One region of the Eionea flava genome, then DNA from elsewhere that is predicted to be linked to it. Evidence: riboswitches for the same ligand, from Rfam matches in the RefSeq annotation. Region 1 holds a riboswitch; each other region holds the start of a gene.

What was found. Region 1 has a riboswitch for cobalamin ahead of ACZ5O6_RS00875 (energy-coupling factor ABC transporter permease). Riboswitches for the same ligand answer to the same signal wherever they lie in the genome.
Region 2: it holds a riboswitch for cobalamin, as region 1 does, so the genes downstream of both, cobW (cobalamin biosynthesis protein CobW) here and ACZ5O6_RS00875 (energy-coupling factor ABC transporter permease) in region 1, are expected to answer to the same signal.
Region 3: it holds a riboswitch for cobalamin, as region 1 does, so the genes downstream of both, ACZ5O6_RS10930 (ATP-binding protein) here and ACZ5O6_RS00875 (energy-coupling factor ABC transporter permease) in region 1, are expected to answer to the same signal.

Annotation. Positions count from the first base shown of each region.
Region 1 covers NZ_AP036018.1:178,107-189,209, forward strand. The annotation lists gene ACZ5O6_RS00845 (M48 family metallopeptidase) at 1-505, shown strand, start outside; gene djlA (co-chaperone DjlA) at 515-1,300, opposite strand; gene ACZ5O6_RS00855 (CBS domain-containing protein) at 1,538-1,975, shown strand; gene ACZ5O6_RS00860 (CvfB family protein) at 2,063-2,881, shown strand; gene ACZ5O6_RS00865 (exodeoxyribonuclease III) at 2,945-3,763, opposite strand; gene ACZ5O6_RS00870 (DMT family transporter) at 4,048-5,025, shown strand; gene ACZ5O6_RS00875 (energy-coupling factor ABC transporter permease) at 5,121-5,798, opposite strand; cobalamin riboswitch at 5,837-5,984, opposite strand; gene ACZ5O6_RS00880 (putative Ig domain-containing protein) at 6,551-11,103, shown strand, end outside.
Region 2 covers NZ_AP036018.1:2,498,171-2,509,273, forward strand. The annotation lists gene putA (bifunctional proline dehydrogenase/L-glutamate gamma-semialdehyde dehydrogenase PutA) at 1-726, opposite strand, end outside; gene ACZ5O6_RS10835 (helix-turn-helix domain-containing protein) at 944-1,741, opposite strand; gene ACZ5O6_RS10840 (siderophore-interacting protein) at 2,317-3,093, opposite strand; gene ACZ5O6_RS10845 (DUF2750 domain-containing protein) at 3,181-3,549, opposite strand; cobalamin riboswitch at 3,634-3,834, shown strand; gene cobW (cobalamin biosynthesis protein CobW) at 4,117-5,229, shown strand; gene cobN (cobaltochelatase subunit CobN) at 5,251-9,369, shown strand; gene ACZ5O6_RS10860 (cobyric acid synthase) at 9,375-10,886, shown strand; gene ACZ5O6_RS10865 (aminotransferase class I/II-fold pyridoxal phosphate-dependent enzyme) at 10,912-11,103, shown strand, end outside.
Region 3 covers NZ_AP036018.1:2,524,074-2,535,176, forward strand. The annotation lists gene ACZ5O6_RS10930 (ATP-binding protein) at 38-1,888, opposite strand; cobalamin riboswitch at 2,040-2,310, opposite strand; gene ACZ5O6_RS10935 (sirohydrochlorin chelatase) at 2,472-3,632, opposite strand; gene parE (DNA topoisomerase IV subunit B) at 3,680-5,566, opposite strand; gene ACZ5O6_RS10945 (YqiA/YcfP family alpha/beta fold hydrolase) at 5,575-6,174, opposite strand; gene cpdA (3',5'-cyclic-AMP phosphodiesterase) at 6,221-7,012, opposite strand; gene ACZ5O6_RS10955 (DUF1249 domain-containing protein) at 7,136-7,687, opposite strand; gene ACZ5O6_RS10960 (NUDIX domain-containing protein) at 7,699-8,331, opposite strand; gene ACZ5O6_RS10965 (TolC family outer membrane protein) at 8,449-9,819, shown strand; gene ACZ5O6_RS10970 (DMT family transporter) at 10,012-10,935, shown strand; gene ACZ5O6_RS10975 (putative signal transducing protein) at 10,935-11,103, shown strand, end outside.

The DNA.
Region 1 (11,103 bases):
TCAAACAGAAGTGGATGCGGTTTTACTGCACGAGATAGGCCATGTTGTTGAGCGGCATAGCTTAGAAAGGCTAGTGCAAGGCACGTTGGTGACCACGCTGGTGATGTTGGTCAGCGGTGATAGTAGTGGTATTGCAGATTTGGGCTTGGGGCTGGGTGCCGTGCTGGTCAGTAGCCATTACTCAAGAGAGCACGAGCTTGAAGCGGATACCTATGCTTTTGAGCAAATGCTTAAAGCGCAAAAAGACCCCATTGCCTTTTCCAAAATTATGGGCCGAATGGAAGAATATGTTGCTGAGGTATTTTCTCATTCTAGTGTTGAGGATGATTCGGCAGAAGGTGTCGAGCAGGGCGCTCACCAAGATACAGAAGTGGTATCCGACGAGTTAGTTGACTATCTCTCTACACACCCGCCCACAGCAGAGCGCCAACAAAATGCAACGCGTTACAGCGAATGTTTTAGGCAAGGTTTGCTGCAATGTGACGTGGGTGAAGCGGCCGAATAATACAAGCGCTTACTTGCGCGACTTTTTAATAAGGTCATAGGCTGCTTGCACTTCTTGTGAGCGCTCAGTAGCTACCTTGACCATGTCATCGGGTACACCTTGGCCGATAAGCTTATCAGGATGGTACTCACTCATTAACTTTCTATACGCCTTTTTAACTTCAGCGTTACTGGCTTGCTTATCAACCCCTAGGGCGTCGTAAGCATTATCGATGTCAGTTTGCGTGTCGACTTGCCCTGATTGTTGATACCCGCCGCCAAAGGCACCTTGCCCTCGAATCATTCGTATTAAATGCTCAAACGCAGCATGAGAAAAGCGTAATCCTTCAGCAATATTGCGCAGAGCAGCTTCTTCTTTAGGATCGAAATCACCATCAGCCAGCGCAGTATTGACCAAGTAAACCATGAGCATTTGTGTGAGTTGTGGTCTGCGACCACACACTTCCTGAAAGTCGCGCAAGGTATCAGCAGGGTTAAAATCAGGGGCGGCGCCTATTTTGAAGAGCCTTATGGCTTCGCGCTTATGGTCAGCGGTTAAGCCCATTTTTCCCATTAATTGCTGTGTTTGGTCGATTTCTTCTTCAGAGACTCGTCCATCAGATTTTGCAAGGTAGCCAATAAGCGTAAAAGTCGTGCGGAAAAACGTTGTTTGGATTGCTTGCAGTGCTTCGGGTGATTCACTGTGAATAAAGCGCTTTTTAGCTTGATCGAACATGTGCCCAAAAAATAGACCAATGAGTGCGCCGATAAGCCCGCCGGTGAGTAAGCCAAGTAAACCGCCAATGACCTTTCCCATTATTGCCTCGTTATTGTTGTGGTAAAAGTGATATGACGCATAATATTGCGCCTCTGGTTGCTCATAATAAGGGGGTGTTAGTGTCGCGTCCAGATAAAGGCAATATTTATTGTGTCGGTTATCCTAGATGCTTGTGGATTTATGGGTAAGTTTGTTTATGCATCGTCTACAATTAAGGCAGCATCATTTACTTTAACCGCGCCCATGAAACATGCGTGCCTGATAGGAGGCTGAGCGATGAGTAAGCAAGGGATCACTGTTGATCGCCTAATGACATCAACCGTTGTTACCGTCGAGATGGATGATAGTTTGTCGGTTGTTAAAGATATTTTTGATAATACGTCTTTTCATCATTTGCTAGTTGTGAACGACAAGCGCTTATTAGGTGTTGTCTCTGATCGCGACTTATTAAAAGCGCTGAGCCCGCATTTAGGCACGGCTGCAGAAACGCTCCGAGACTTAAGGAGTCTTGACATCAAAGTGCATCAAGTGATGACAAGAGAAGCGATTATCTTACCTCCCCAAGCGAGTATTTATGATGCGGTCGAAGTGTTTAACCGCGAAAAAATCTCTTGCATTCCTATCGTAGATAGTAAAAAACATGTCGTTGGTATTCTTACGTGGCGAGACATTTTACGCGCACTTGAAAAAAAGCATAAGCGAGTTGAGTCGTAATAATAAAGGTTGGTGTTGTTTGTGATATTATCTTTTCCCTTCCTTTTTGTCTTTAATTTTTATCCATCAGCATTTTAGGTATCCCATATGCTAGATCAACAACACCTTCTCACCGTTGATAAAAAAGAGGCGGCTAGTATTTTTGTTAGCACGCGAGAGTGGGGCAGTGTGTACTTGCGGGAAGCGCCTGAAGGTGTTGCTGTAGGAGATAAGGTCAGTGCTTTTGTTTATCAAAATGCGACAGGCGATATTTGTGCAACAGCCGCCACACCCAAAGTGGCTCTGGGGCAGTGTGCTTATCTTCGTGTCGTTGCGATTAATGATGTAGGTGCTTTTTTAGATTGGGGCTTGCCAAAGGATTTATTATTGCCCTATGCCGAGCAGGCATATCCGGTACGCGAAGGCGCATCTTATGTAGTATATGCTTATCGTGATAATAGTGGTCGTACAGTGGCAAGTACACAGTTACATCATCACCTCGATGAAACACACGAAGGATTTTCTGTTGGTGACCAGGTCGATTTACTGATAGCGGGTAAGTCTGATTTGGGTTTTAAAGCCGTGGTCAATGGTAAAGCCTTAGGTTTGTTATATCATAGTGATTTATCGCAACCGCTGGCATTTGGTCATCGCACTAAAGGTTGGATAAAGCAGATTCGTCAGGATGGAAAAATTGATTTAACGATTAATGCGCTCGATCAGAAGACGAGAGATCAATTAGAGTTGCGCATTCTTAAGGCTTTGCAGCAAGCGGGCGGCCGTATTGAGCTGTCGGATAAAAGTACACCTGAGGTGATATTTTCTGTATTCAAAGTCAGTAAAAAGAATTTTAAGCGCGCCCTAGGCAGCTTGTATAAGCAGCGCTTAATTGCTATTTATTCATCGCATGTAGAGCTTACAAAATAATAAACCGAATAACGCCATTAGCGTCGTTAGTATGTTTCAATTTTCAATTAAAAACATCTCTACTTAGTCGATGTCATATTCTATTGTTAGTGGTGCATGATCGGAAAATCGTACTTCTTTGTAAATGTTATCCGATCCGGCTTTGACTTTACCTTTTAGACCTCGACTAACAATATGATAATCAATACGCCAGCCAGTATTGTTTAGCCATGCTTGGCCTCTATTCGACCACCAGGTGTATTCGTGTTCATTGTTGTTAATTTCACGAAAGGCATCAATGAATTGCAGCGGCTTTTCACGATGGTTGTCGGTATCGTTTAATAGCCAGTCCATCCATGCACGTTCTTCAGGTAGAAAACCCGAGTTTTTTTGATTGCCTCGCCAATTTTTAATATCAATTTTCTTATGGGCAATATTCCAGTCGCCACAAATAATATATTCACGTTTTTTACGTTGCATTGAGCGAAGTACATTTTCAAAGCGTGCCATCATGTCATATTTAAAGACTTGCCTTTCTTCTTTTGCTGATCCAGAAGGCATGTAAAGAGAGGCAACGCTAACGTCATCAAAGTCGACTTGAATATATCGACCCTCGCGGTCAACATCTTCCCAGTTTTGTTGATCAATAGAGCCTAAACCTAAATGAATAGCTTTCGGTTGTTTTTTACAATAAATGCCAACACCGCTATAGCCCTTTTTTTCAGCAGAATGAAAGTAGCTGTAATAGCCTTCGGGATGATAGAGCGCATCTTCAATTTGATCGGGTTGTGCCTTTAATTCTTGTAAGCAAATAACATCTGCATCTACTTTTTTTAACCAATCAAACATGCCTTTACGTGCGGCTGCTCGAATACCGTTTACATTGATAGAAATGACTTTCATTTTTTCTCTATACTTTTATTGAACATGTAAAAATTATTGTGTCGTTAAATTCAACTATAACATTTTATTTTCGTATTTTATTAAAATTATTATAAGAATATAAAGAGTATTGTTGATGGCTGTGGTATTTTCCCCGGCGGTTAATGATGACATCAATCATTTAGAAATTTCTAAATAAGTCTTCTGCTGTTGAAACCAAATAATAAAACGGTCTTTTTTGACGGTTATTCTACTAATAGCTGAACAAATAGTTCAGTTATTAATATTCAGCATAGGGATTATTTATGCCAGTTTGGTTTTATATATTTTTAGGTGTGGTGGTTAATTGTCTATGGGGAACGGCTTTTTTAATTCCTCATTATTTAAGCGATATCAATCCCATTGCTATTTCTATGGGACGCTATCTTGTCTATGGTTTGGTTTCCCTTTTTCTTGCTCTTTTTACGCTTAAAAAACTGCGGCAATTAACGGTTAGGCAGTGGCGTTATGCTTTTCTTTTTGCTTTTCTTGGTAATGTTGGATATTACCTTTGTATGGCGCTAAGTGTGCATTATGGTGGTATCACAACAGCCGCGTTGGTTGAAGGTGTAACTCCGTTAATGATGATTTTGGCGGGTTGCATTTTTGCCAAAAGTAACGATAAGGATTTTGGTTTTCAGTCACTGCTATTACCTTTTTTGATGGTGCTGACAGGCGTGGTATTGTTAAAACAATCGTATGTGCCTCAAGGTGTACATGCCGCCACTGATTATTCTTGGTATTTGGGTTTTTTCTTTGCGATTGCAGCGCTATTACTTTGGGTATGGTATGCGTTTTCTAACGCTGGTTTTATGAAGGAAAATCCAGAAGTTTCTGCAAGTACTTGGTCTGTCGCTATCGGTGTTGGATGTTTTTTTCAAGCAGTATTAGGAGCTACCGTATTTTCTTTACTTTCGGAAGGCTCACTTGTTCGCGTAGGAGCCTCTCTAGCTACGCCAATCATGAGTTTGGTAGCTGCTTGTTTATTTTTGGGCGTTATTGTTTCATGGTTAGCAACGGTATGGTGGAATCAAGTCTCACGGCATATACCCATCATGATCATCGGGCCGCTATGTGTATTCGAAACCTTGTCCAGTTTGTTTTATGGCTATTTGAATGATCAACGGCTGCCGGGCATGGGTGAAATATTGGCAATATTCTTAATGGTAGGCGGTGTGTTGTTGAGTATGTTAGTGATGTCGGGTAGCTTGAAAAAGCCAGCGCTTGTATTGCAGGAAGGGTAATTAAGGAATCCCTGAGAGATTTATTGATAGCGATATGTCTGGTGATCGTCGCGCTACAATATCGAGTACTTTAAAGTAGAGCGACGATAAAAGAATTACGCTGAATGGTATAAGCGTGAATTAACGCTGCGGCTATTGCTAAGTTGATTAATCGTTTTTGCGCCAGCCAACACTGCAAGGTCAACAATAGGCTCGATTAACACGACTAGCATGTATGCAGCGCCAAACGTACTAACAGCGACTAAGTTTTCAGCGCCAAAGCCTTGACCATAAAGCGCCCAAAATACAACCCACGCAACAATACCGCCTTGATACATTAGCGATAATTTAAGTACTTGGGAATAAGCTAAGTCTTTGTAGGCGACATTGCTTGGGATAATTTTTTTAGCAATCATCGACATGGCAAATAATGGCACTAGCAGTGTGGTGACATTAACGGTGTAGTTCGGCATATCGAAAGGAGCAAAAAATATACCTTGTGCGAGTAAACCTAATGCTAAGCCGATGGCGGCAGGTACCGCGCCAAATAAAAGAAATAAGGTTGATCCAAGGATAAGGTGTACTTCAGATACGCCCACTGGATGATGTGGTAGTACTTCAAAAAACATCAATACGGCAATACTTGCTAAGAATACTCTCGCGACTAAAGAAAATAGTCCTTGCTGCTTTACGGTATTCATTACTTGCGATGCGGTATATCCAAGAACAGCCGCTGCTGTTCCATAGCTTAATACCATTTTTGCGCCTTCAACAACGCCAACTTCAATATGCATAATAGTCATCCTCTACGTATTGCACCCACCGTGCAACTAGAAATAAAAAGCGTTAGGCCGGTCTCCAGACTCTTGTTTGTCGTTTAATTATTTGCGACTAACAATTACTGTTGCGGGGGCAGCAGTCGATTTGCACGACTTTCCCGTTTCATTTGCAGGGCAAACACCTAGCACCGTCGAAGCGGATTGTAGCATGTGAAATCGAATGAGGGAGCAATAAAGCCCATACATAATTGTTTGTTAAGCATGCGCTTGTCGATATGTTGCCTTTACTTTTTGAGGTGACGTAGCGTCATTAAGTTGGAAATAGGTTGGATAGGTATGTAATGAGAAATTATCAGATACAAAAGTCAGCTAACGGAGTCATGGTTGTATTGTTGAGGTGCTCATGTATCAGGCCTAAAATTTGTCGAAGCACGCTCATAAGCTTACGGTAGATAAAAATACAGGGTGAGTTAAATCAGAGGTTATTGTTCAAAACAGGCCCGTATCGCTATTTCAACCCCCATTTATCCTAATAGTAAAAGTTTCCTATCTTTGTTAAAGCCGTTACGCCAATGTATTTTTTCTTGGATGGTATAGGCGCTGGCTATGACGAAGAGGTATAAAGTTTGAGCTTGAGTCGCTGAAAATCTACTCGTTGTATTATGGTGGTGCTTTTGTAAAGGCTCGTTATATCCGTGTTGAAATTGTTTTACGATAATTTTATAGTGGTGAGATAAATAATAAACAAATAACGACAGGGATTAGCCATGCGCCATCAAATATTTGTCATATCATTCAGCTTTTTATGTCTTTTTATTTCTAATAACACTTTTTCTGCAGATTACCCACCTAATATTGACTACGGCTCTGCTGGCGATGTTTTAGCTAAGCGAGGCGGAGATCGTGGCCGCACTTCAATTTTAAGTATTTCAGGCCCCTTACTCATCAATAATCCGCAAGAATCTGGTTCATCATCTGTTGGTATTGTTCCTGATTTCACTGATTCAGCATGGGACTTATCTGATCTAACTAATCCCACGCTTGTTGCAGAGCACAATTGTTTTGAGGGTACTTGTTACAGGGGAGCTGGAGTTCATTCTCATGCACATTTTACCCGCTATGACAATGAAGCCGCTTATGTGTCTGTTGGCCGTAATTTCCGGTTTGGTACAGGTGGTTGGCTACGTTACAACTATCAAGGTGAAACGGTTGAAGATAGCTTGTCATTTGGTGAACCGCCATGGGGGTTGCCAAACTGGGCGTACAGCAATCTAACGTCTCCATATCATACAGAGGATTATTGGCAATATCTTTTTGCTCCTTCTGAGCAATATTCTATCCGAGAGCATGGCTGGAGTGATGCACAAGTGTACGCCGAATGGGATCATATTGGTCTTACTGGTACCACAGGCTTCCCTATTTTTTCTGGTAATTTTTTGATTTTTGCTTCAGATCAGCAACAGACAGGTATGTCTATTTATGATATTTCGGGTATGCATCAGGGGCAGCTGCCGCGACTGGTTAGTCACTATAACCCAGAGTTAGTTAACCCCAACGGTAACATAGAGCGTTTGGGCGGTTACTGGGTTGAACCTTATGGTGCGAATAAGATTGTATGGTCAGCTCGAATAAAAGGAGCTACTCCCCGTCGCGAATTTCCTTCATTATTTATGGTGGATTTTACCGATCCAGCTAACCCTTTTCTCAGTTGTGAAATTTACTTTGATCAAGATAAAAATGATCCGTCAGATGGTAATGCTCGCAGTAATCCGATGTATGTGAACTTTCAGGATCGCTATGCCTTTGTGGATCATTTTAAGGTGGATTTAGATGCTTGCGAGAATGCTTATCGTGACGATCAGCATATTGATCAGCAGGAGTTGGTTAATATTATTGATGTATTAGATGGTTTTAGCCACGCTTGTGATTCAAGCCAATATTTTCGTCCATTAGGTCAGGTGGGTGCATTTGGCGGTGCTGATCGTTTCGAGACCCAAATGATTATTGAATACACCGGTGGTACGATGATCGAAGGCGCTTGGCATCGTGTAGGCCGCGATGGTGAATATGGTTGGGGCTTTCATGTAGGGCGGACAGTTGATGAGGGTATTTCAGCGATATTTAATGTTGATATTCAGGTCGGTGATATTATCGAGTCTAACGGTAATGTTTATACTATTACGGATGTTTATATTGATGAGCGCGTTAATGAGCAGGGCATGTGCTTTATTGTCACCAGCGATGCTCCTGATACTATCCCACCGTATGTCTCTGGCCATCGCCCACTCGCCAATGAAGCGAATGTGCCAGTGGATACCTTTATTCACTTCCATATTCCTGAAACTCTACGTAGTGATACCTTAGCGGGTGCGGTAACGGTAACCAATACTCGTACGAATGAAACAATTACATTTGATATGCTTTCTAGCCACACGGGCACCGTCTCTATTTTTCCTGATAATGATTTAACTTTCGGTGATGAATATCGTGTTGATATCGCCGGTGTTGTTCAGGATTACATGGGCAACATGATGGAGCCTTATTCCTTTAGTTTCACCACGGGAGAAAGTCAATATCAAGCGATTGATATTAAACCGGTTGAGCCTGCACCTTCAACGGAGAATCCCTTTGTCGCTAATCATTCGGGCAATTTAGCTTGTGAAGCTAATGATGGTTTTGATTTAGCGTGGGCGGTGAACCCTCATAACGATACAGTAAGTATGCTGCGTGCCACGATTGATCCGAGTACTTTTACTGTAACGACAGAAACGTTTGACAGTGTGATTGTGCAGGCTGGTGGTAAGCCGTCATCGGTGACACGAACGGCTAACTGGTTGGCGGTAACTTACAGTGATTTAGATGTTATTCGTTTTTATCATGTTGATGATTCCGGCACTACCGCAAGCGAATCCTCTTGGGAAGTTGAGTTTGACTACGGAGCCAATCCGGTAGCTTCTGTCGCCCATGATGGCATGTTGTATGTGTCCCTTTATAACAGTGGCCAAATTGCGAAAATTGATATTGCTGAGCAACAGTTGATTTCGACGTTAACGGTAGGGGATAAGCCTAAGGCTATGGCTCTCACCAGTGATGGTTCGCGTTTGCTGGTAACCCGTTTTATTTCTGACAAAGAGTATGGTGAGGTTTACGATATTGCCACTGCAGGCAATATGGCATTTCGTGATCCTTTGCAGCCCGAGATTCGAGTGAATAAAGTATTAGTGCCAGATGACCTTGATCATGGCAGTGGAGTGCCTAATTACTTACGCAGTATCGTGATTAGCCCTGATGACCAAACGGCTTACATTTCGGCAAATAAGGCTAATGTTGAACGCGGTCAGTTTTTAAATAACCTATCACTCGATGATGACAATACCATTCGTCCAATGATTGCGATATTGGATTTGGTCAATCATCAGGATAGTAATATAGACCCAACAACTCAGGAGGGTACTATTGACTTAGATAATGCTGCAGACCCTTCTGGTATGACGATTCTTCCTGATGGAGTTACCCGAGTGCATGCATTGCAGGGGAATAATGTGATTGCATTTGTGAATCAAAATAATAACATTTATCGTGCAAGCACAGGCGCAGCTCCGCAGAGTCTTTGTGCCACGCCTCGTAATTTATACGTGAAAAATTTTACGGATCGTACTGTGACCCGCTTGGATATTGCGGATCATATGTACTACGGTACGCAACCGCGTGTTGAGGAAACATTAATCACCGTGCTTCCAGAAAATGATACGCTTGCTGCAGAAGAGTTGCGTGGTTTGCAAGTCTTCTATCATGCCCGCGTTCCTGATATTTCTCCTGAGGGTTATATGAGTTGTGCCTCTTGCCATGATGATGGTGGCCACGATGGTATGACATGGGACCTTACACATATGGGTGAAGGCTTGCGTAATACCATTTCTCTACGTGGTAGTAGTGGTACTCGTTTTGGTAATTTGCACTGGTCGTCTAACTTTGATGAAGTGCAAGATTTCGAAGCACAGCTTGAACATCTCAATCGTGCTGAGGGTTTGATTGAAGGTCTTACTTTTACTAATGATGTATCGCCATTGAGTGAAACTACAAGTGGTATTTCACCTGACCTAGATGCCTTGGCTGCTTATGTTAGCAGCTTACAAAAAGACAGCGTATTGCGTTCACCTTATAGTAGTAACGGTGCTTTACCCCCGTTAGTGAAGCAGGGTCGTGTATTGTTTGAAGAAAAGGGCTGTCGTGACTGTCACACGGGAGCGGCGTATCGTGATGGTTTAAATCATGATGTAGGGACAATTACGGCAGCATCAGGCCAGCGATTAGGTTTTGCTTTAACTGAAATTCGTACACCTACTTTAGTTGAACTGTGGGATAGTGCGCCGTATTTGCACGATGGTAGTGCCCCAACATTAGAGTCAGTACTGCAAAATACTTCTCACACTTCTACAACATTTACCGAATATGAAAGTGATGCGATAGTGGCTTTCCTGCGTAGTTTAGATCGCCGTTATTATATACACGACGAAGGTGAGCAAAATACTAGCCCTGTGCTTAATACTTCGTTGAGTGATCATAGCGTTGAGGAAAGTAAACCTATTCATATTGCTTTACCTGACAATCTATTTAGTGATGCGGATAATGATCCATTATTGATTACCGCCAGTTTAGTCGGTGGTAGCGAGTTACCTTCATGGTTATCATTTGACGTCGCTAATAATGTCTTTATCGGTGAGCCTCTGGCGTCTTCGGTTGGTTCGTATGATATTACTGTGTCGGCTCGTGACGGTCAGGGCGCGCAGGTCAGCGATGATTTTACGCTTGTTGTTGCGACAGATTGGATATTCTGTGCCAACGAGGGAGGAACATGCACGGTACCTGCTGAGGCTACGGTGCGTTATGGTGCGAGCGATAGTTACTCTTACCAGCATTATGTGCAGAGCGAAGTGGGTTGTAATAATCTTGTATTTGGTGACCCTAAAAAATGGACGTTCAAACACTGTGAATATAAGCCAACATCTTCTACTGAGGGCAATGTGCCCCCGGTAATAAACCTGAATATAAGTAGTCAGGTGATGGATGCTAATCAGTCGTTTGAATTGGTGTTGCCCGCTAATACGTTTGTCGATGCGGATAATGACCCTCTATCTATTAGCGCATCATTAGTTGATGGGGAGAATTTGCCAGGCTGGTTGACCTTTGATAAAGCCGATAGTCGTCTTAGTGGTACTCCATTGGTAGGGGATGCCGGTGATTTAACTGTGCGACTAACAGCAGATGATGGTCGTGGCGGAGTAGTAAATGGTGATTTTCTATTGAGAGTTACTGACTG
Region 2 (11,103 bases), 490 kb from region 1:
GTTTGCAATATTATCTAGCGCGCCTAAATAGCTGTCTAAATAACGTTTAGCATCTTCGCGTGTGTGCGCAGCTTCACCCAGCATATCAAAAGAATATTTACAGCCTTCTTTACAAAAAGGGATCGATCGCTTGCTAGCTTCTTGTATGGTGCGTCCAAGAACAAAATACTCACCAATAATTTGCATCGCCACTTTCATTGCACCACGCAAGGTCGGCGCACCGCACTTGTAAAGTAGCTTCTGCAGACCAGTTGATGCATCACCGTGATTAACATTACCTGTTTTCACGAAACGACCAGCAATCAACAAGCCCCAAGTAGACGCATTAACAAACAAGCTGTTATCACCGTCAAGATGCGTTTTCCAGTCAGCCGCTGTCAGCTTATCTTTAATCAATGCATTACGCGTAGCCGCATCGGGAACACGAAGTAATGCTTCAGACAAACACATCAATGTAATGCCATCGTCGTCGCTGAGGCTATATTCTTGCAGAAGCTTATCAACGACATGCGCACCTTTTTTGCTCATACGTGTCTGTTCGATAAGAGGACGAGCCGTCGCATTAATTTCCAGCATCTCTTGAGAAGATGGATCCGCGATAGCAATAAGTCGCTTCATCCAAGTTTCTTCATCAATACTGTAATTTTTCGACAGCTCTTGAAGGAGTTGATCGTGATCTAACTTGATCCAATCTTCAACGAAAGATAAATTATTTACTGGTTTCATATTTTTGCACTCTACTCGTTAGGAGCGAAGTATCAGCCAATATTCACCAAGAAGATTGCATAAAAATATGCATTGATTGCAAAAAAATATGAAGGGGAGATCACCTACTGTTGACAATAACTCAAGCCAAAATCGACGAAAGCACTGAAAACAAAGGGGTTCAGCCGAAAAGAGAAAAACACAAATAACTTTTTGTTATGAAACTTGCAAAATCACACTATCTAACGCTATTACGATATTGGCTTGGAGAACAGCCCACCTTTTTAGTAAAAGTGTTCGTAAATGCGCTTTGACTTGAAAAACCTAGAGAAAAACAAATGTCGGTCAAGTTTTTATTCGTATTGCCCAGTAAAAACTTAGCCACTTTAATCCGCTCTAAAATAAGGTATTGGTGCGGCGATATACCTGTTTTGTCACGAAATTTTTGATAAAAATGACTCGCGCTCAAATCACATACCTGAGCCAGCTCAGACACTTGAATTTTTTCTGCGATATGCGCATGAATATACTGTTGAATAACATTAAGATCTAATCGGTCACCGTGAATACGCTGCTCCACCGCTGATGAGCTGCCAGATAAACGGTTAGATAAACTACGAAGAACCAACTCCGCAACGAGTGGCTTAAAAGAGGGGTCGTCTCCATATGCTTTTATTTCATTCGCCAACGAAAACAGCATTAAATGCATTTGCTGATCTATCGAAAAATATCGCCTCGAATCGAATAAGCGACGCAAATCGTCATCACTATCGCCATGCAAGCTATTGGTTTCTATTAAATCTTTACCGACATCTAATAAAAAAACATTATTCTCGTCGTCGCCACAGAAGCTATGCTTTTCATTAGAAGGAACAATACAACCGGAATAACCATCGACTTTTCCTCCCAACCCTTCGATTTCAAACTTTGCCTCACCGGCAATACCTATAATAATTTGGTGATGCTCATGCTTATGAGAATCTGCTTGCACAGAAAGGTGAGATGTTCGCGCTAAGATGTCGTTGTTTTGTATCATAATAGTGATGTTGACGAATTAAAAACAACATTCTCCGGAGTATGAATGACGGTGCAAAATGCACGACGTGTTTTTCTAAGTCTTCACTAAGCCATCTTACGACGCCTTAGCTATGAATAAAGTTTAAAAGATCAATCTCTACATACGTTAAGATAATACGTTAAACCACACTCTTTCAAGTAAAAAATACTTAATATTACAATCAGCATCACTCTTTAATACTTTTAAAGAATATTGGGAAGTAGTTATATAACAAAAACGAGAGAAACAACACAAAACGCACCAACCTGTTGCACTTTCGCGTACATTTGACAAATAAAAAATACAGACCCTATATTTTTTATCGACACATAAGCGGCACTTACTTTCCGCAGCACAACTAAAATCTCTCAATACAAATTATGACTGTGCTATAACTTGGCTGCATTACAAAGAAAATTTGTTACCAATCAAAATAACTGTGTAATATTTTGGTGTTAATACCGCTACTGACAACCACCTATTAACGATTAGAACAAATCACCCTATACACTATAAAATTAACAGGTACGCCGTAATAAAAAGTACGGATTTTATTATTTTTCGGCATCCATTTTTTTTGCTTTTTTATGCTCTTCGTCACTTCCACCTAACTTCCAATAACTACTGATATACAACTTTTTACTATCAACCTCTTGTTCGTGCTTAAAATATTTTCTCAATTGCTTCATCACGCCAAACTCTGTTGCCGCCCAAACAGCAGCGTTACCCGGTTGCCACGGCAACGCTTTAACAGCGTTAGCTAACAAGCATTCATCAGATGACGGATGAGAATTAATTACCCAATGAACCTGCATGCCGCTTGGTAACAATGGAAGTATTTTATCAGCTTCACTTAACACTTCGATGACAACATACCCCTTTGCAGACGCGGGCAATTTTTCAAGATTAACACTAAGCGCTGGTAAAGCGGTCATATCGCCCACCAAAAAAAACCAGTCAGCATCATGAGAAATTATTTTGGCTGGACCGGGGCCATCCATTGTTATTTCATCACCTATGGCACAATGCTGCGCCCAAAAAGAGGCCGGGCCTTCATCGCCATGTAAAGCAAAATCCACCGTTAGCTCTCGCACAGCCAAATCAAAATGGCGAATAGTGTAAGAGCGCACACGCGCCTTTTCATCCAGCGCGCCACTATCACTTGGATAAACTTCATTCTGACTCATTAGAAATCGTAACTTAATATACCCACTCTCAAAGTCTTCGGGAAAGCTAGCTAAATCTTCACCCGAAAAAACAATCCTTAACATATTGGGGCTTATTAGCTGTTTACGACTAACAAAAATTCGACGTATCTCTCTAAGCGACATAATTCATTCACCTTAAAATCAAAAAGGGTAGTAAAAAAATAGTAAACTTTTGCGTAAGCCTCAGATTCCTAAGGCAACCAGAAACGCCTAAGACAAATAATCACTTTCAAAAGCATGGAGGATATCTAAAGGTTCGTATTCTGCACCTTCTAATTCAGCATTCCAATTAATGCCTACAAGTACCACATCGCTATGCATCCCTGTTAGCCAATCATCCATAAACTCTTCTAATGATATCGCCACAGCCTCATGTCCTGCCCAATCATCTCCCGCATGTACTGCAGCAAACTCTGGCTGTGACCAAAAAGGCATCACGCTTGCATCGGCGTATTTCTCTGATGCTGACAATGCCCAACTACCATCACTATGCTGCAAGCCCCACACACAGCCAGTATTGACCGCCTCTTCAAAAAACAGGTGATAGTTTTCTTCATAATTACTGGTCAATTCAGACATACATCGCTCACTTTTAATCAATACTATTTGTAGGGCAACAATTATACATCCTAAGTGCATTCTCTTCTGTGGCTATTTTATTTACAATAGCCGTTCGGTTATGGTTCTCGTGATGTATTAACGAAGAGATTAATAGGGAATGCCCGTTGGCAGCTGTCCCCGCAACTGTAATAAGCAAGCTATTGGTTAATACCACTGGACTTTTGAACGTCTGGGAAGGTAGTAACCGTATTTTTTAGCATTTGAGCTTAAAGCCAGTAGACCTGCCATAACCGTGAACAACCTGATGGTCGGGGTGTGCAATCAAGGTTATAGTCGTGCAGTCTTTGTTGACGTTGCGTCAAGTAGATGTGTTTATTACATCTATTTTTCACACATAATGTATTATTTTATATAAGCCTAAAATAATCATACAAACAGCGGCTATCTCCTGCCTATCACCAACGAATCATCATTTATTTAAAGTGCCTCTATGCATATAACATCGAAGCACATGGCGTTGCGACACCGATAGAGTGTTAGCGCTGCCTATCACCAACAACACACCATGATCGAAGGAAGATAGTTATGCAATTACACAAAATACCTGCCACTGTGGTTACTGGATTTTTAGGCAGCGGAAAAACCACGCTACTATCTAATGTCTTAAAGCAAGCTAAGGGCAAACGTATTGCCGTTATTGTTAATGAATTTGGTGAACTTGATATTGATGCCGATGTATTACGCAACTGCCCTCTTGACTGCGAAGACGACGATAAGGACAGCGATGCAACAAGCACAGCAAATAATAACAGCAACGGCATTTATGAGCTCGCCAATGGTTGCATTTGCTGCACAGTTGAAGAAGAGTTTTTACCTGTCATGCAAGAACTGGTTGCGCGACGCGATGACATTGATCACATTTTGATAGAAACCTCCGGCCTCGCCTTACCTAAACCATTAGTACAAGCCTTTAATTGGCCCGACATCAAACAGCACTGTACTGTTGATGCAGTTATTACCGTGATTGATGGCCCTGCTGTTGCAGCCGGGCGATTTGCTCATGATACCGATAAAGTTCAGGCTCAACGCTTAGAAGACGACAGTTTAGATCATGATCCTAGCCTGCAAGAGCTACTCGATGATCAGCTTAGTGCCGCTGACCTTGTGGTCGTCAGTAAAAATGATTTGCTCACCGACAGTGAGCGCAGCACGGTTGATGCAATCATTGGACACAAAGTACCTAGCAGTGTAAAAACCGCCTATATTAATCATGGTGATGCCCCCCTAAATATGCTGATTGGTATTGAGGCTGCTACAGAAGATAGCATTGAGCACGTACACAATCATCATGATCACCACCATGCGCACGGCGAACATCATGATCACGCACACGACCATTTTGATTCGTTTGTGATCACCTTAGGCGAGATGGATAGTGAAAAACTACAAACCATTTTGCAGCGCCTGCTCAACACATACCGCATTTATCGCGCTAAAGGATTTATTGCCATTCCCAATAAACCGATGCGACAAGTCTTACAAGCGGTTGGCACACGTATTGATACGCACTTTGATCGACCGTGGGCAAGCGGCGAGGCGCGTAACACACAACTGGTTTTTATTGGTAAAGCCATCAATAAAGAAATAATAACCGCAGAACTGTTACCGGCCCTTAGTGCTGTAACAAATGCTAAATAGCCATAGCGCTGGAAATTTGTTTTGCATTTATTAGCCGCACAGCCCGGAGGGTTTACCGACGACGAAGGAATTATTGATCTTGGGCAATCCCCGGGTGACATTGTTCTTTTATCGGCAGCCGATAGCACGCTGGCAGGCTTAGCGAATGTCGCTGAATCACTGCCCCCTCACTATCCTGCTGTACGCTTAGCCAATTGGATGCAATTACTGAAGCCCGCCGCGCTAGATTTATATCGCGACAAAGTACTTGATCATGCAAAAATCGTCATTGTTTCTCTGCTCGGCGGTGAAAGTTATTGGCAATATGGCGTTGAGCAATTATGCCAGTGGGCGACAGAAAAAAACCATGATCACCAACGCCAACTTATTATTATCCCGGGTGATGATACACCCGACGAACAAGTATTTTCTCTCTCAACGGTCGAAAGAAATATATCAGTTAACGTATGGCGATATTTACGTGAAGGCGGCACAACGAATCTTCAGCACCTCTACTATTTTTTAGCTGACCAATTAATAAAAACCGGGGATGAATGGGAAAATCATTGGGCAGAACCTCGTGCATTACCACGATGCAGCCTTTATTTTTCTACCAAACTATTTTCTACGACATGCACTTCCATACCAAGTTCTTCAACACGAAGCTCTTCAATACCCACAAGTAAAAAAAGCACACCGCGGTTAACATTCGATGATTGGCTGGATCATTGGGACAAACCTAAAGAAAACCAAACCGAAAAAAACACGACCCCCGTGTGCGCCATCATTTTTTATCGAAGTCATTTACAGTCAGCCAACACCACTATGTTTGACAAGCTAATTAGTACGGTGGCGGAATATAATTTACGTCCGCTACCTATCGCGGTTAACTCGCTAAAAGATACGGCATCCTTAAATCTTATTAACGATTGGTTAGCACGCAGCCAAACACACCTTATTATCAACACGACCGGTTTTGCGAGTCACACCGTTTCTAGCCCTGATTTATCATCAGAACCCAGCCAATTTTCTTCTCCTTTTGATCGTAACATTCCCGTACTACAATGCATTTTGTCGAGCTCGACGATCGACGACTGGCATTCTTATAGCCAAGGTTTGCGCAGCCGTGACATTGCGATGCAAGTTGTATTACCCGAAATGGATGGCCGCATTATTACTCGCGCTATCAGTTTTAAAGCCGAGGCTTATTTTTCTGAACGCTGTGAAATTTCAGTCGTACGTTATGCTCTGCATCAAGAACGCGCACAGTTTGTCGCACAACTGGCTCAGGCTTACACAAGGCTCGCCACCAAAAAAAATAATGAAAAACGCATCGCGTTTATTTTAGCCAACTACCCCACTAAAGATGGGCGCATTGGCAACGGCGTTGGCTTAGACACACCGGCTTCAACTATCGCTCTGCTTAATGCGTTGAAAACCAGCGGCTACCCTATTGACAATATCCCTAACGATGGCAATGCACTTATCACCGAATTACTGGGAGCAGTAACCAATAATCCCAATACTCTGCACCAGCGCCCTTGCTGGCAAAGCATGAGCCTTAGCGATTATGCACACTATTTTTCTAAACTACCTGACGATTGCCAGCAAGCCGTTGTTGAGCGCTGGGGAACCCCCGAGAGCGATCCTAAATATCGTAACGGGCGCATAATGTTGGCGGGTATTCGGCTTGGAGAAACATTTATTGGTATTCAGCCTGCTCGTGGTTTTAATCAAGATTTGCTCGCTAATTATCATGACCCCGATCTCGTCCCACCCCATAGTTACCTCGCTTTTTATTTTTGGTTACGCCATTGCTATCAAGTCGATGCGGTTGTACATGTGGGCAAACATGGCAATCTAGAATGGCTACCCGGCAAAGGCGTCGCACTGGCCGATACCTGCTGGCCGGATATTGCACTTGGGCCGATGCCACACTTTTATCCCTTTATCGTGAATGACCCCGGTGAAGGTGCACAGGCAAAACGTCGCACACACGCCGCTATTATCGATCACCTTATGCCGCCCATGACGCGCGCAGACACCTATGGCGCAATGGCCGAGCTCGAAGGTTTAGTTGATGAATATTACCAAGCCTTAGGCATGGATACGCGACGTGAAGAATGGCTACGCAATGAAATTTTACGCCTAGTAAACGATACACATCTGCGAGAAGAATTACCCATAGCCGATAACTCTGCAGATGATGAACAAGCGGTTTTATCCAGCCTTGATACCTATTTATGCGATATTAAAGAAGCACAAATTCGTCACGGCCTGCATATCCTCGGCGCGCTACCTAATACTGAAAAATTGACAGACACGATGGTTGCCTTATTGCGCTTACCGCGCAGTACATCAACGGCTGATAGTGTCAATTCACAAATCCATCAACAACATGTTTCGACTGCCTACAGCCAAGGAATTTTACATAACTTAGTTCGCGACCTGACCTTATCGATTAATAAAAGCGGTGAGTTGTTTGATCCATTAACCGCCTCTGTGGACGCGTGGCTTGGCGATAAACCATCGTTACTGGCTAACGTATCGAGTGAATCATGGCGTACCAGTGCTGACACCCGTGAACGCTTGGAAATATTAGCCGCTCTCTGTGTTCGTTATTACGTGTTAGGCGATACACATAGCATTAATACCGATAGCTCCGGCAACACTAACGACACCGATACGATTGAAGCGCTACTATTAACACTGCCACAGGCACTTCCTACTACTTTTTTGCAGCTTGATTATGCAAAATCGACATTATTATCTGCCTTAGAAAAAAGTGCAGAGCAAGAAATCAGCGCTCTACTTAATGGCTTAAAAGGAGAGTTTATTCCCCCCGGCCCTAGCGGCGCACCAACACGCGGACGTCTAGATACCTTACCAACAGGACGTAATTTTTTCTCCGTAGATAATCGCTCGATCCCTTCACCTGCAGCATGGGCGATTGGACAGCAATCAGCACAGGCGCTCATTGAACGTCATCTACAAGAACATGGCGATTATCCCAAACAGCTAGGTTTATCCGTATGGGGAACCGCTACCATGCGTACCGGTGGTGACGACATTGCACAAGCTTTTGCCTTAATGGGGATTAAACCGATATGGGCAGCAGGCTCCCAGAGAGTTGTCGATTTTGAAATTATGCCGAGCATGCTAATGAACCGACCGCGAGTCGATGTCACACTGCGCGTGTCCGGTTTTTTCCGTGATGCATTCCCCAATGTGATCGCTCTATTTGATGCCGCTGTTTTAGCCTTAGCCGAATTAGACGAACCGGCACAAGCGAATACCATTCGCCAACATATTGAAAAAGATCAGCAACACTATATCGATGGTGGAACAGAGCCATCACTCGCACAACGTCATGCCAGCTACCGTGTGTTTGGTAGCAAGCCCGGCGCTTACGGTGCAGGCTTGCAGGGCTTAATTGATGAGCGCTGCTGGGAAAACGCTGACGATTTAGCCGAAGCCTATATCAACTGGGGGGGTTATGCTTATGGCCGCTCGATTAACCACAATGTACATGCCGACAACCATCCATCCGCACCGAATAGCCTCAGTGGCGGCATCGAAGGTGTTGCAGTCAAAGCCGTCTTCGAACAACGCTTGCGGCAGATCGATACGATTGCGCACAATCAAGATAACCGCGAACATGACCTTTTAGACTCGGATGACTATTACCAATTTCAAGGTGGCATGACCAACGCCGTAACAACGCTATCAGGCACAACGCCAACGGTTTATCATAACGATCATTCCAACCCTAGCAAGCCCGTTGTTCGTACACTAAAAGAAGAACTAAATCGCGTGATTCGCTCACGTCTGCTCAACCCGAAATGGATTAAAGCCATGCGTGAACACGGCTATAAAGGTGCCTTTGAAATGGCCGCCAGCGTGGATTATTTATTTGCCTACGATGCCACAACTCACATGATTGACGACTATCAATATGAGCAGGTGGCAAACGCCCTTGTCTTCGATCCCGATAACCGCGCCTTTATGGAAGCCAATAACCCCAGCGCCCTTGAAGAAATGGCGGAACGCTTGCTCGAAGCCACACAGCGTGGCCTGTGGGAAAACGATAACGGCTATGGTGAAAAATTACAAAATCTATTACTAGATATCGATGCACAACAAGAGACGCCTTCGCAGTAAGCACTATGAAACAATCATTCTCCTTAATGGTACAAGGCACAACATCCGATGCGGGCAAAAGCATTATTGTCACCGCAATTTGTCGTATTTTAGCGAGGCATCAACAATCGGTTGCGCCCTTTAAACCACAAAATATGGCACTGAACAGTGCGGTAGCCAGCGATGGTGGTGAGATTGGCCGAGCGCAAGCAGTACAAGCAGAGGCCTGCTACCTAAGCCCATCGATATTAATGAATCCTATTTTGCTAAAACCCAATAGCGATCTGGGCGCACAAGTGATTATTCGCGGCAAGGCTATCGGCAATATGAAGGCTCAAGAATATCACCGTTATAAGCCTGAGCTTTTGAACACTGTCATCGACACCCACCAACAGTTACGTGAAAAACACCAATATATTATTATTGAAGGTGCCGGTAGCCCCGCCGAAATTAATTTACGCGAGCATGACATTGCCAACATGGGATTTGCTGAGGCGATAGACTGTCCGGTGATCATTGTCGCTGATATTGATCGCGGCGGTGTATTTGCTCACTTATATGGCACCTATGCATTACTCAGTAATAGCGAAAAAAAACGGGTCAAGGGATTTATCATTAACCGTTTTCGTGGCGATGTAAATTTACTCACGCCGGGCTTAGACTGGCTGCAAGAAAAAACGGGCGTACCAACACTGGCGGTCATTCCTTATTTGCATGATTTACATATCGAAGCTGAAGATAGCATTAGCCAAAAAACAACATCGACTCAACACAGCCAAGAACAATTACATGTTGTTGTCCCCATTTATCCTCGCACCAGTAACCATACAGATTTCGATGCGCTCATTCATCACCCCTCTATTTTTTGCCAATTACTAAAAGATCCGAAGGAATTTTCTGGCGCAGACCTTCTAGTATTGCCGGGTAGTAAAAATGTGCGCGGTGATTTGCAATGGCTGAAAGACAGCGGATGGGAAGCCATTATTCAACGTCACCATCGTTTAGGCTGGAAAGTCATTGGCATTTGTGGTGGCTACCAAATACTAGGCCATTGGGTACATGATCCAGACGCGATCGAATCAACCGCAGGGTCAACACAGGGGCTGGGCTTACTGGATATAGAAACAACACTACTCGACAATAAAACGCTACGTAACGTCACTGGATATTTATGCCCAGCGTCTGAGAATGAAAAAAATACGACCGTAAGCGGATACGAAATTCATGCTGGCATCACAACCGGCGAATCAACCGCAACGCCGCTGTTCTCTTTAATCGAAAAAGACACTAAGCAACCGTTTATGGATGGTGCATGCAACTCGGATAACACCGTGATAGGCAGCTATTTACACGGTTTATTTGATAGCGATGATTTCTTGAATCATATTATTCGTTGGGGTGGAGGAAAAACCGATACCACATTTTGCTACCAAGACTTTAGAGAGCAAGAAATTAATCGGCTAGCAGATGCCGTTGAAGCAGAATTACCTATTGAGACTATTTATCAATTACTAAAAGGCAGCAACTCACTGCCTTAACAAAAAAGTGTTAACCCAATATTTTATGAACAATAAGAAAGAAAGCGACCTACCCTTACATGGCGGCGATATTGTCAGTGCATCTATGCGCTACCACATTCCTATTGATCAATGGGTTGATTTGTCGACCGGCATTAATCCTGAACACTATCCTATCGATAGTGTAAACATTAATGACTATTGTCGACTGCCTTATATTAGCCATGATTTTTATACG
Region 3 (11,103 bases), 460 kb from region 1:
CATTCATTGGGCAACAACACATTGATGCACAACAATGTTAGGCCGCCAAAGATAAATAATGCCCCTGTAATGCATGGGCCATTTTTTCTGCTTTACCACGTTTTACCGCAGACGTTTCAATATCAATGACAACCACTTCACCTAATAATCTCAAATCATCAATGGCTTGCGATGTTCGCCCATCAGTCACAATGTAAGTCACTATCTTTTGATCTGGAAAACATTGCTGCTGGCGTTGTTGAAATTGATAAGCCTGAAAAATTGCATCACGCAAAGGCGTACCGCCGCCAACAGATAAGGTATCAAACCATTGCTGCAATGCTTTTGGCGCCCGGCGTTGAGGCAGCAACACATCGACTCTCTGGTTGCCAAAGCCCATGACCATTAATTGCTCTCTGCGGGCATAGATATTTTGAGAGATACTCAATAGTGCAGATTTTGCTTGATCAACACCGTCATTTTGTAATGTTGATGCGGAGGTATCGAGTAAACATAAATGCAATGTCGATTGACTCGTGCGCTGAGGACGATAGCGAAGGCAGCGTAAAGGCCAACGGCCAACATTGGCAAGCAAGGTTGAAAGCCAGTGAATATTATTCAGCGTTTGCAACGGCTGGCGATGCGTTCGTTGACGCCACCCTTGGCTATGGCCTTTTTGTCGACCGGCAAGAGAACGTTTTGTGGATACGGGCACATGATTGCTGGTAACAAAAAGAGTACCGTAAAGCGATCTGATTTTTTCTACTACACTGTCATCAGCCTGTACCAATGATTGCCGAACCTCAGCATCCATCCCCCCCCAATCACCCGCAGCATTCTCTACTTGATCTGAATGATTGCTCTCGTTTTGATGATGAGAGTTTTGCGTTTGAGAAGCGTCTGGCTGAAAATTTTTCGATGCGTTATCTTTTTCTGGCGGTCTTGAATAAGGCGAACTCGACGGTGGCTTAGTCGAAGGCGGAGAACTAGGCGGTGTATTCGACGGCGCTTGTCGACGGTGCGCTAACACCAACTCTTCGACCGCTGCGATGTCTGATTCTGCGACAGTATCTCTTTGTTCCCAAGCCGCGTGTGCCATTGCAGCACGACACCACACGATGTCAGCACGCACCCCATCCACATTTTCTTCCAAGCATCGCGTTGCTATTTTTTCTCGCCACTGTTCCGAGCAACTCACTTGCGCTAAACGCACTCTTGCTTGCGCGATCTGTGAACGTAAATCCCTTTGCGCTTGCTCATATTGCGCAATAAAAGCAGACGGATCATTATCAAATTGTTCTCGTTGTTGAACAATGCATACGCGCTCTTTAACAGAATACGGCTGTGTTAAATTGACAGCCAAACCAAAACGATCTTGTAGTTGTGGTCGCAGCTCCCCCTCATCAGGGTTCATTGTTCCCAACAACATAAAACGCGCATCATGGGTATGGCTCACACCTTCACGCTCAACAACATTAACCCCTGTTGCAGACACATCTAGCAATAAATCGACCAAATGATCAGGCAATAAATTCACCTCATCAACATACAAAATACCTCGATGCGCTTTCGCCAGCAAACCCTCTTGGAATACAAATTGTTTCTCTTGCAGTACTTGCTCTAAATTAACGGCACCAATAACACTTTCTTCTGCTGCACCCAATGGCAATGTCACAAACGGGGCAGAACTACCCTCTTCTTTTCCGCTGAGCGGACTGTCGATAGGCAATAAATTGGTCATTGCTCGTGCTAACGTAGACTTGGCTGAACCACGTGGGCCGCTAATCAATACACCGCCTATGCGAGGGTTGATCGCCGCTAAAATTAACGCCAATTTAAACGTCGATTGCCCTGTCACCGCACTAAAAGGGAATTGCAATCGAGACAGCGAAGGAGAGGAATGAGTCATCGCTTTACCCTGTTAGTAGCTTATTGCAGAAGAAAAAATGAGAGGCCACCGGTTCGATAGACATCTGATAAAACGCAAAGCAGGGCACACGGCCCGTTTGATATGAATAATACAGAACATAATGTAACCTTGTTGATGCACCCACCGTGCATACGAAGTGAAAGACTAGGCCGGTATTCGGGCTATAAGAAAACTGTCAAAGCGCAATCTTAGAAAAGAATAAGCCTTGGCACTACACCCTGCCCCTTCCCAAACAAAGTGCTATTGCAGCCCAATATTCAGTGGTACAGAACGAGTTGTTATGTGTTTTCTTGACCGATGCGGGGGCAGCGATAGATAGCGTTTCACTGTTTAACACTAAAACACTCTATTCTTCCCGATTATCTCCCTTAAACTCATGTGCCTTATTACGTAAAAAAGACACACCAGATAAGTAAGCACCTAGAATCGTTGCGTCGATTGTAACAGCAAATAAACAACGGCGCATATGATTGTTATTGATGTATTACGAGCGACAAAGAAAGCATCAAAAACGCTACGTAAGCCTTAAATAGACCATCGCAGCGCTGAACTTTTGAGGGGGCTAGCGCGAGCGCTTGCACGCGGGTGTACCAGGCAACTCAACCTTTATTGCTTTTTCTTCATCAATAATGTGCTGAGGGAATTGCCGCATAAAGCAGCAACAAATATTTTCATTGATCATCGTTCGCGGCCCATTCGGATGCGCAATATGCTTATACGGCGCATGGCTATGTCCATGAGAGTGATCATGCCCATGCGAGTGCTCATGAGAATGAGAGTGCGCGTGATTATGCGAATGTGTATGCTCATTCACCGCCTCACCGCTATTATCCGTATCCGGTTTAAATTCGGCATGATGATGATGAACATCCACTTCGCCACGCGCGAGGCGCGCTTTAAAGTCTTCCATCAAACTCAATTGACCCGATGCTGACGGCTGGCCTGCAATAGTTTCTTCTATTCTTTCAATAAATGTATTAATCACATGTGATTGATCACGTAAATAATCGGCTCGCATAAATTGCACATCGGGAGTTTCACTCGCCACTTTATCCACATACCCCATGATGCGATCAATAAGACGGCCACCAAATAAGAAATAAGGCGCAACGACAATTTTTTTGTAGCCCAGCTTAATCGCCATTTCTAAACCGCGACCAACCGATGGATAGGTCACGCCGGAATACACCGTTTCTGCCCAACCAAATCCTAGATTCTCACACACGGTACGCGTTAGCTTAGCCGCTTCGGCATTGGCTGCCGTCACCGACGTGCCTCGCCCTACGACGACCAACATCGTGTCATATAATTCACCAGCCGCTGGCGCCTCTTGATAACCCATTGCGCCCAAAATACGCGCCTGAAAAGCTTCGATCATCTCCTCATGCAAACCTAATTCTCGACCATACTCGATAGTCAGACCGGGATGCTTATCTTGATAAGTGGTTAATACAGAGGGAATATCGTTTTGTGCATGCGTTGCCGCAAATAACATACCCGGCACTGCGTAAATGGTTTTGACACCCTGCGCCACTAAACGGTCTAAAGCCATATGAATATTCGGCGCTGAATATTCTAAAAAACCATACTCGACATGTAATCCGGGCACGCGAGCGCGTAGCCCCTTGGCCAATAAACTAAATTCTTCTTCGGCAATTTTGGCACGACTACCGTGCCCACAAATTAAGATTCCCGCATCAGCGGGAAGATTATCAATATTCATATAAAACCAACTGTTTATTGTTTAAATAGTATTGTCAGAAAATTTTCTTAACCCACATCGGCTAAGTTACCACTGCTTTCTAACCACGACTTACGATCGGCTGCGCGCTTTTTCGCAAGTAACATATCCAACATTTGGTGCGCACTGTCTTCAGAATCAACTGATAATTGCACTAAGCGACGGGTATCAGGGTCCATGGTAGTTTCTCGTAGTTGCAGAGGATTCATTTCACCCAAGCCTTTAAAGCGCTGCACATTTACTTTCCCTTTTTTCTTTTCTGCCGCTATACGATCGATGATGCCCTGCTTTTCTGACTCATCGAGAGCGTAGTAAACATCATTACCGATATCGATACGAAACAATGGTGGCATAGCCACAAAAATATGACCGTTATTAACCAATGCGGGAAAATGCCGCAAAAAGAGTGCGCATAACAAGGTTGCAATATGCAGCCCATCCGAGTCCGCATCCGCCAAAATACACACTTTGTGGTACCGCAGCTTTTCCAAATTATCGACACCGGGGTCAATCCCTAAAGCAACAGAAATATCATGCACTTCTTGGCTAGCAAGAATATCGGCGCTATCAACTTCCCATGTATTTAAGATTTTTCCACGAAGCGGCATGATCGCTTGAAACTCTCGGCTACGTGCTTGCTTAGCCGAACCACCCGCCGAATCACCTTCCACTAAAAACAGCTCACCGCGTTCTGGCTCTGCACTAGAACAGTCCGCGAGCTTACCCGGCAAAGCTGGCCCTTGCGTAATTTTTTTACGTGCCACTTTTTTGCTAGAACGGACGCGTTTTTGCGCATTACTAATACAAAAGTCGGCCAGTTTATCGCCATCTTCGGTATGCTGATTTAACCACAAGCTGAATGCATCTTTTGCAACACCGGAAACAAACGCCGCTGCTTCGCGAGATGACAAGCGCTCTTTAGTTTGACCTGAAAATTGCGGATCACCCAACTTGGAACTAAGCACAAAACAACAACTCACCCAAATATCATCGGGCGCTAATTTCACCCCTCTTGGCAATAGACTTCTAAATTCGCAATACTCTCGCATGGCATCCAATAAGCCGGTACGCAAACCATTGACATGCGTACCACCTTGCGCGGTAGGAATAAGATTGACGTAACTTTCTTGTGTGACTTCGCCGCCATTGGGGAGCCATTGCACCGCCCAATCGGCAGCTTCTGAGCGTCCGCTAAAGCTGCCGGTGAACGGCGCGAGCGGTAACACATCCCAGCCTCGGGTTGCATCACTTAGATAATCGGTTAAGCCATCTTCATAGAACCATTCGTCCGATTCGGCCGTTTGCTCGTTAGTAAATATTACTTTTAATCCGGGGCATAGTACTGCTTTAGCGCGCAACACATGGCGCAGGCGAGACACTGAAAACTTAGGTGAATCAAAATATTCCGGCGCGGGAAGAAAGTGTACGGTAGTGCCTGTATTGCGCTTGCCGCAATCACCGACAACCTGTAAATCTTTGGTTTTATCTCCATGAGAAAAAGCAATTTCGTGCACTTTGCCTTCGCGTTTAATTGTCACTAACAAGGTTTGGGACAGAGCATTAACAACACTCACCCCCACGCCGTGCAGACCGCCGGAGAACTCATAATTTTTATCAGAAAATTTACCCCCTGCGTGCAACGTGGAAAGAATCACTTCGACACCCGGTTTTTTTTGTACCGGATGCATATCCACTGGCATACCACGCCCATCATCACTCACCGTGATTGACTGATTTTTATGTAGAATCACTTCAATAGTTTTAGCGTGCCCAGCTAATGCTTCATCCACACTATTATCAATAACTTCTTGCGCAAGATGGTTAGGGCGTGTGGTCTCGGTATACATACCGGGGCGCTTTTTGACTGGATCTAAACCCGTGAGAACTTCAATATCTTCTGAGGAATAATTGGCCATGTATTTTTTTATCTCAATCTGTCGTAGGTAGTTTCAAAAAACATCATAATATCAGCATAGAATCGCTCAAAACCTTGAAAGCTGTGGTCACCACCGGGCTCGATGGTTTGTCGACACTGTCGATACTTTTCAACGGCTAAACGGTAATCAAGGGTTTCATCGCCTGTCTGAACAAGCAACCAATAAGCGGCTGTGTGCTGAATAATGGGCGTATCGTAACGCGAGAGTGCCACTAAGTCATCTTCCTGCAAACAATAAGTATCATCGGTATGGTAATTAGCGAGCGGTTGATTGATATAGTTGGGTAGTAAGTTAAGCGCATCGACTGCAGGATTAATTAAGACCGCGGGCAAATGATACTTCGCAACCAAGTAGGTCGCCCAAAAGCCACCTAGAGAACTGCCCGCCAAATAAATAGGTTCATCACTATCTAGTGCCGTTTCAACGATCTTCTCTAAGGATTTAGCACACTCGTTAGGATAAGGCGTTAATAACGGACAGCAGAAGCGAATATCGGGGCGGTTAGTCTGCAACCAACGCTGCAAGGATTGCGCCTTATAGGATAAAGGCGAGCTAAGAAAACCGTGAATATATAACAGCGTTGGCATCAGCAAATATTAGTAAAGAGCCACTGATAATATTGGGGTGTTGACATTAATAACCTGTAGAATCAAAGGCAATGCCGTAATCTTTTTGGGCAACGCGTTCTACATCGGTGGCAAAAGTACCATCTGCATGTAATTCAAACCAACGATAGCCGGGCATACTATCCTCGACACCAAACTCATCTTGGTTAGGCGTAAACTGTATACAGGTTGATGGTGTGGCAAACAGACTCACTCCCTGATATTCCCCCGTAAACTCTTGATGTATATGCCCCCAGAGGACAATTTTCACCTGCGGGTGAGTATTTATCACCTCCCAAAAAGCCTCGGCATTACGCACAATATAGCGGTCCATCCATGCACTACCAATCGGCACCGGCTGGTGATGCAAGCTAACCATGACATGTTTATCGCTATGGAGCGACAATTGATGCTCCAAGAACACCAACTGTTGATCACTAAGCTCGCCATACGTCTCGTTCGGCACCCGCGAACTCAGCAATATCACAACCCACTGATCGATGATATGAACGGTAGCATTGACCTGCTCACCCAACACTTTCATCATTTCAGGGTCGTCATGATTACCCGCTAACCAAGCGAAAGGGTAACTAATTTTCTCAGCCATAATGGTGTGTAAGCGAGAGTAAACAGGAGGAGACGGATGATTGGCTAAATCACCCGTGAGCAATAGAAGATCATTACTAGGGTGCTGCTGATTCATTAGCGTTAGCACATCATGCAGTCCCTCATCGGGATTCATCGATAATAGTTCGTCACCCTCGTGCTCTCCAAGGTGGCAATCGGTAATCTGAGTAATGCGGACAGGAGAAGAAGTCATAGAAAAATTAACAACAGCATGTCGTGTAAGTAGGTGATATTCTTTATTCGTTATTTTTGTGGTGATCTATCAATCTTTCTGTAATAAAACCTTGAGCCTTCAAGGCGGAGAGCATCTAGCTAACTAACCTTCTGGGGTAGCTCGTTTCGTTAGCATATTACCCGCCATCCGGCCATGAGACAAACAATGGCTCAACAGTTCACCCAAAAAACGATTCATCTGTGCTTTTTCATCAATTTGGTGCATATCAACATTGGGATATTCATAACGCGGTGCAAACGATTGATAACGTTGGCACTTGACCACTTCAGCCATACTCGCATCATGATATAAACGCACATCTCCCTGATAAACCGTTTGCTTTTTTTGACGATCAGCACTGCCTTCATTTTTAATGAAGTCGGGCGCGCTTTGCAAGGAAAATAACTGAGCAATGTGAACTACCGTCGTATATTTTGTTTGTTCTAACACGGTAACATGGAAATCGCTCTCCGCACTCGATAAATCACCCACCAAATAATGCTGTGCCTTACCGACACTCAGGTCTTTGATATTGCGCATAAGACGAAGCAAGCGGTGATAATTCATTTCGCATTCAACCAATTGTGCCGGCAAATCCGTTTTGTAGCGCTTTTTACGTGCTATGTGTGAAGCTGTCTGAATATCTATCGTCAACGCAATAACTCCTATACTCTAACTGGATGGCCTAACTGATCCTTATTAGCAGCCAACCACTGCAGACAAATTAATGTTGCCGCATTGTTATACTCGCCATCATAAATTCGATTAAGCACCGTCTCTTCATTGTATACGCTAAAACGAATATCTTCATTTTCTTCTGGCAACCCGAAAACGCCACCCGCATGACGCAAGTCAGCCAATGCACAATACAAGGTCAAGCGCTCATTAGTGCCTCCCGGACTACTGTAATAATCACAGATCCGCCGTAGTTCTTGTGGCTTAACACCTGCCTCTTCCCACAACTCACGGCGCATCACCTCTTCATCAGATTCACCTTTTTCTGCTACACCTGCGACCACTTCTTTACACCACGGACGAGACGTATCATTAACTAAGCCAATGCGAAATTGCTCAACCAAGCCAATTAAACGATGTTGAGGGTCGTAAATAATAGCGGCCACGGCTCGCCCTCTCACAAATAACTCTCGCGTAACAGGCGCAGACCAAGCACCACCAAATAAGCGGTGGCGCAACTGCACTTTTTCAATGGCGAAAAAGCCTTTATAGACCGTTGAACGCTCAGAAATATCTACCGCCCCTGTTTCGGGAATATCAGAAAGTTGAACAGAACTTGCCATATTAATCATTACCTACATCGTCACGAAGCCAGATCTATCATCCAGTATCGACCTTGTTAGAGTAAAAAGCTACACTGTTTACAACGACTTCACCTTTAGGGAATTTTTGGTCAACCAATGAACACACGCTTCGATTTTTTACCGACACCACCGCTAACCAAGCGCCCATTCTTCTTGCTGACATGTGTCGCATTGCTATCTGTGCCTACACTAGCCAATGCACAAACTGAATCATTGATGGACATTTACGCACTTGCTCAAAAAAATGACCACGAGCTAAGATCAGATTACGCAGAATACCTAGCAGGAACTGAAGCAGCCGCCATTAACCGTGGCGCATTAAGACCGCAAATTAATGCCACCGCCAGCGCTAGCCGAATCAATACCGATACCAGTGGCACAACACCAGCAGAAAGCGATACCGACAACCAAAACTATGGCATTGAGCTAACGCAACAACTATTAAATGCGAACGCCTGGGATACCTACCAGCAAGGGAAAGCACAAGCATTACTGGCAAAGGCAACTTACGATGTTAGTGAACAAAACTTGATTATTCGTAGCGCTGAGGCTTACTTTGATGCACTGCGCGCTATCGACCAATTACAGACAGATAAAGCCGAAGAAAAAGCTCAAGCCACTCTGTTAGAGCAAACCAGACAACGCTATGAGGTAGGATTAATTTCGATTAATGACGTTCACGAAACACAAGCTGCTTTTGATAATGCAAGAGCCGGCCGCATTAATAGCGAGGCCAATGTCGGCATTCGCCTAGACGAGCTAACGGTCATTACTGGCAAAATACATGAGAACATCGCCCCTCTTAGCGAGGACTTTACCGTCCTTGAGCCATCGCCGAAAGATAAGCAAGCCTGGGTTGATTTTGCTTTAGCGAATAACCTATCGCTCAAAGCCAGCAAACTACGCGCAAAAACCAGCGAACTGGGCGCAAAAGCTGCAAAAAGCAATCATTTACCGACCGTTAACGGCTCCGTTAGCTACGGCAAGTCTCACAGCGACACCGACATTGACCAAGGTGGCAACACAAATAGCGATACGGCGACAACAACATTCAGCCTCAACTTTTCTATGCCGCTGTACACTGGCGGAACACTATCCGCAAGACAACGACAAGCCGAACAAACGCTGATCAAAGATCAAGAAGATCTACTATTTACCCGCCGTAGTACCGTACAAAGCACCCGTTCATTATATTTGTCGGTCACTACAGGCATTGCTCAACTTCAAGCACGCCAACAAGCGATTGTATCAAACGAGAGCGCGCTATCCGCCACTAAAGCCGGCTACGATGCAGGCACGCGTGACATTGTGGATGTGGTTAATGCACAAAGTAACCTATTTGAAGCACAGCGAAACCACTTAGATACCTTATACGACTATATCGTCAATACCTTAAGCCTTAAGCAGGCAGCAGGCATACTACAGGTCAGTGACATTCAAGCGCTGGATGCTTCATTAGACAAATAGCGGCATATGGTAAGCCGCTATACCTCATACTACGGTGCGCCGAAGCATTTCATATAGATGAGCGCCACAGGTCTCTGCATCTGTCGATATTACGTGAATAAAATGCAGCAATAAGACTGTGTCATATCGACGATTCTTCAGTTAACGACATAAACACCACACTAGCCTTACACCACCACGAGCTCCCATTTTATGATGTCATCACGCTTACCGGTTCTCATTCTATTATGCAGCTCTATTGGCTGGGGCCTAACATGGATACCTATCAAGACCATTCAAAGTATGGGCTTACCCGCGGAACAACTTATTTTTATTGCTTTTAGTAGCGCGGCGTTGGTATTGCTACCCGTACTGTATCGTCAACGTTCACAATGGCTTGCCACCATACACTTAATGGTACTACTCGCCATATTTGGAGGGTTTGCCAATATGGCCTTTCAAACCGCAATGGCAAAAGGCGACGTTATTAGAGTCACCATCTTATTCTATATGCTACCGGTATGGAGCATGTTAGGTGGCTGGTGGATTTTAAAAGAACACATCGACAGTAAACGTATCATTGCATTATTCCTCTGCTTAGGCGGTGCCATCTGCATATTAGAAGCATGGACTATAAACTGGAATACATTGACCGGGGTTGATCTGCTCGCCTTAGGGTCTGGGTTTGGCCTAGCGGCGACCAATATTCTATTTCGCTTAACACCACACACCCCCTTAGCCAGTAAAATGGCCGCAATGTTTATTGGCTGTGTTATTTTTGTGGGTGGCGCACTCCTTTTTTTACCATCCTCAGATACGACGACTCTAAGTTCAGCCCCTTTCTTCAGCACACCGACATTACTCGCCGTCGCGTATGGCTTATGTTGGATTATGCTCATCACCGCAGGGAGCCAATGGGCTGTCACACGTATAGAAGCCAGCCGCTCCGCAGTGATTATCGTGATGGAATTAGTCGTCTCTATTGGGTCGGTTGTTATTATTACCCAAGTCCCTCTTGAGCCCCATGAGCTCATTGGAGGAATAATGGTATTTACCGCCGCACTTATTGAAGGTTTACGCGTCGAAGAAGCACCCATGCCTCACAAAATAGTGAAGCCACAAAATGAGAGCTCTTGATGAAACGTGTATACACTCATGAAAACCGGCTACTCGTTAGCCATGCTAAAAATATTCTCGATAATGCCAATATTGATAACACACTTAAAAACGAGTTTGCAGCTGGTGCCATGGGCGACATAGCGCCACTAGACGCATGGATGGAGCTTTGGGTTGTCAACGAGAGTG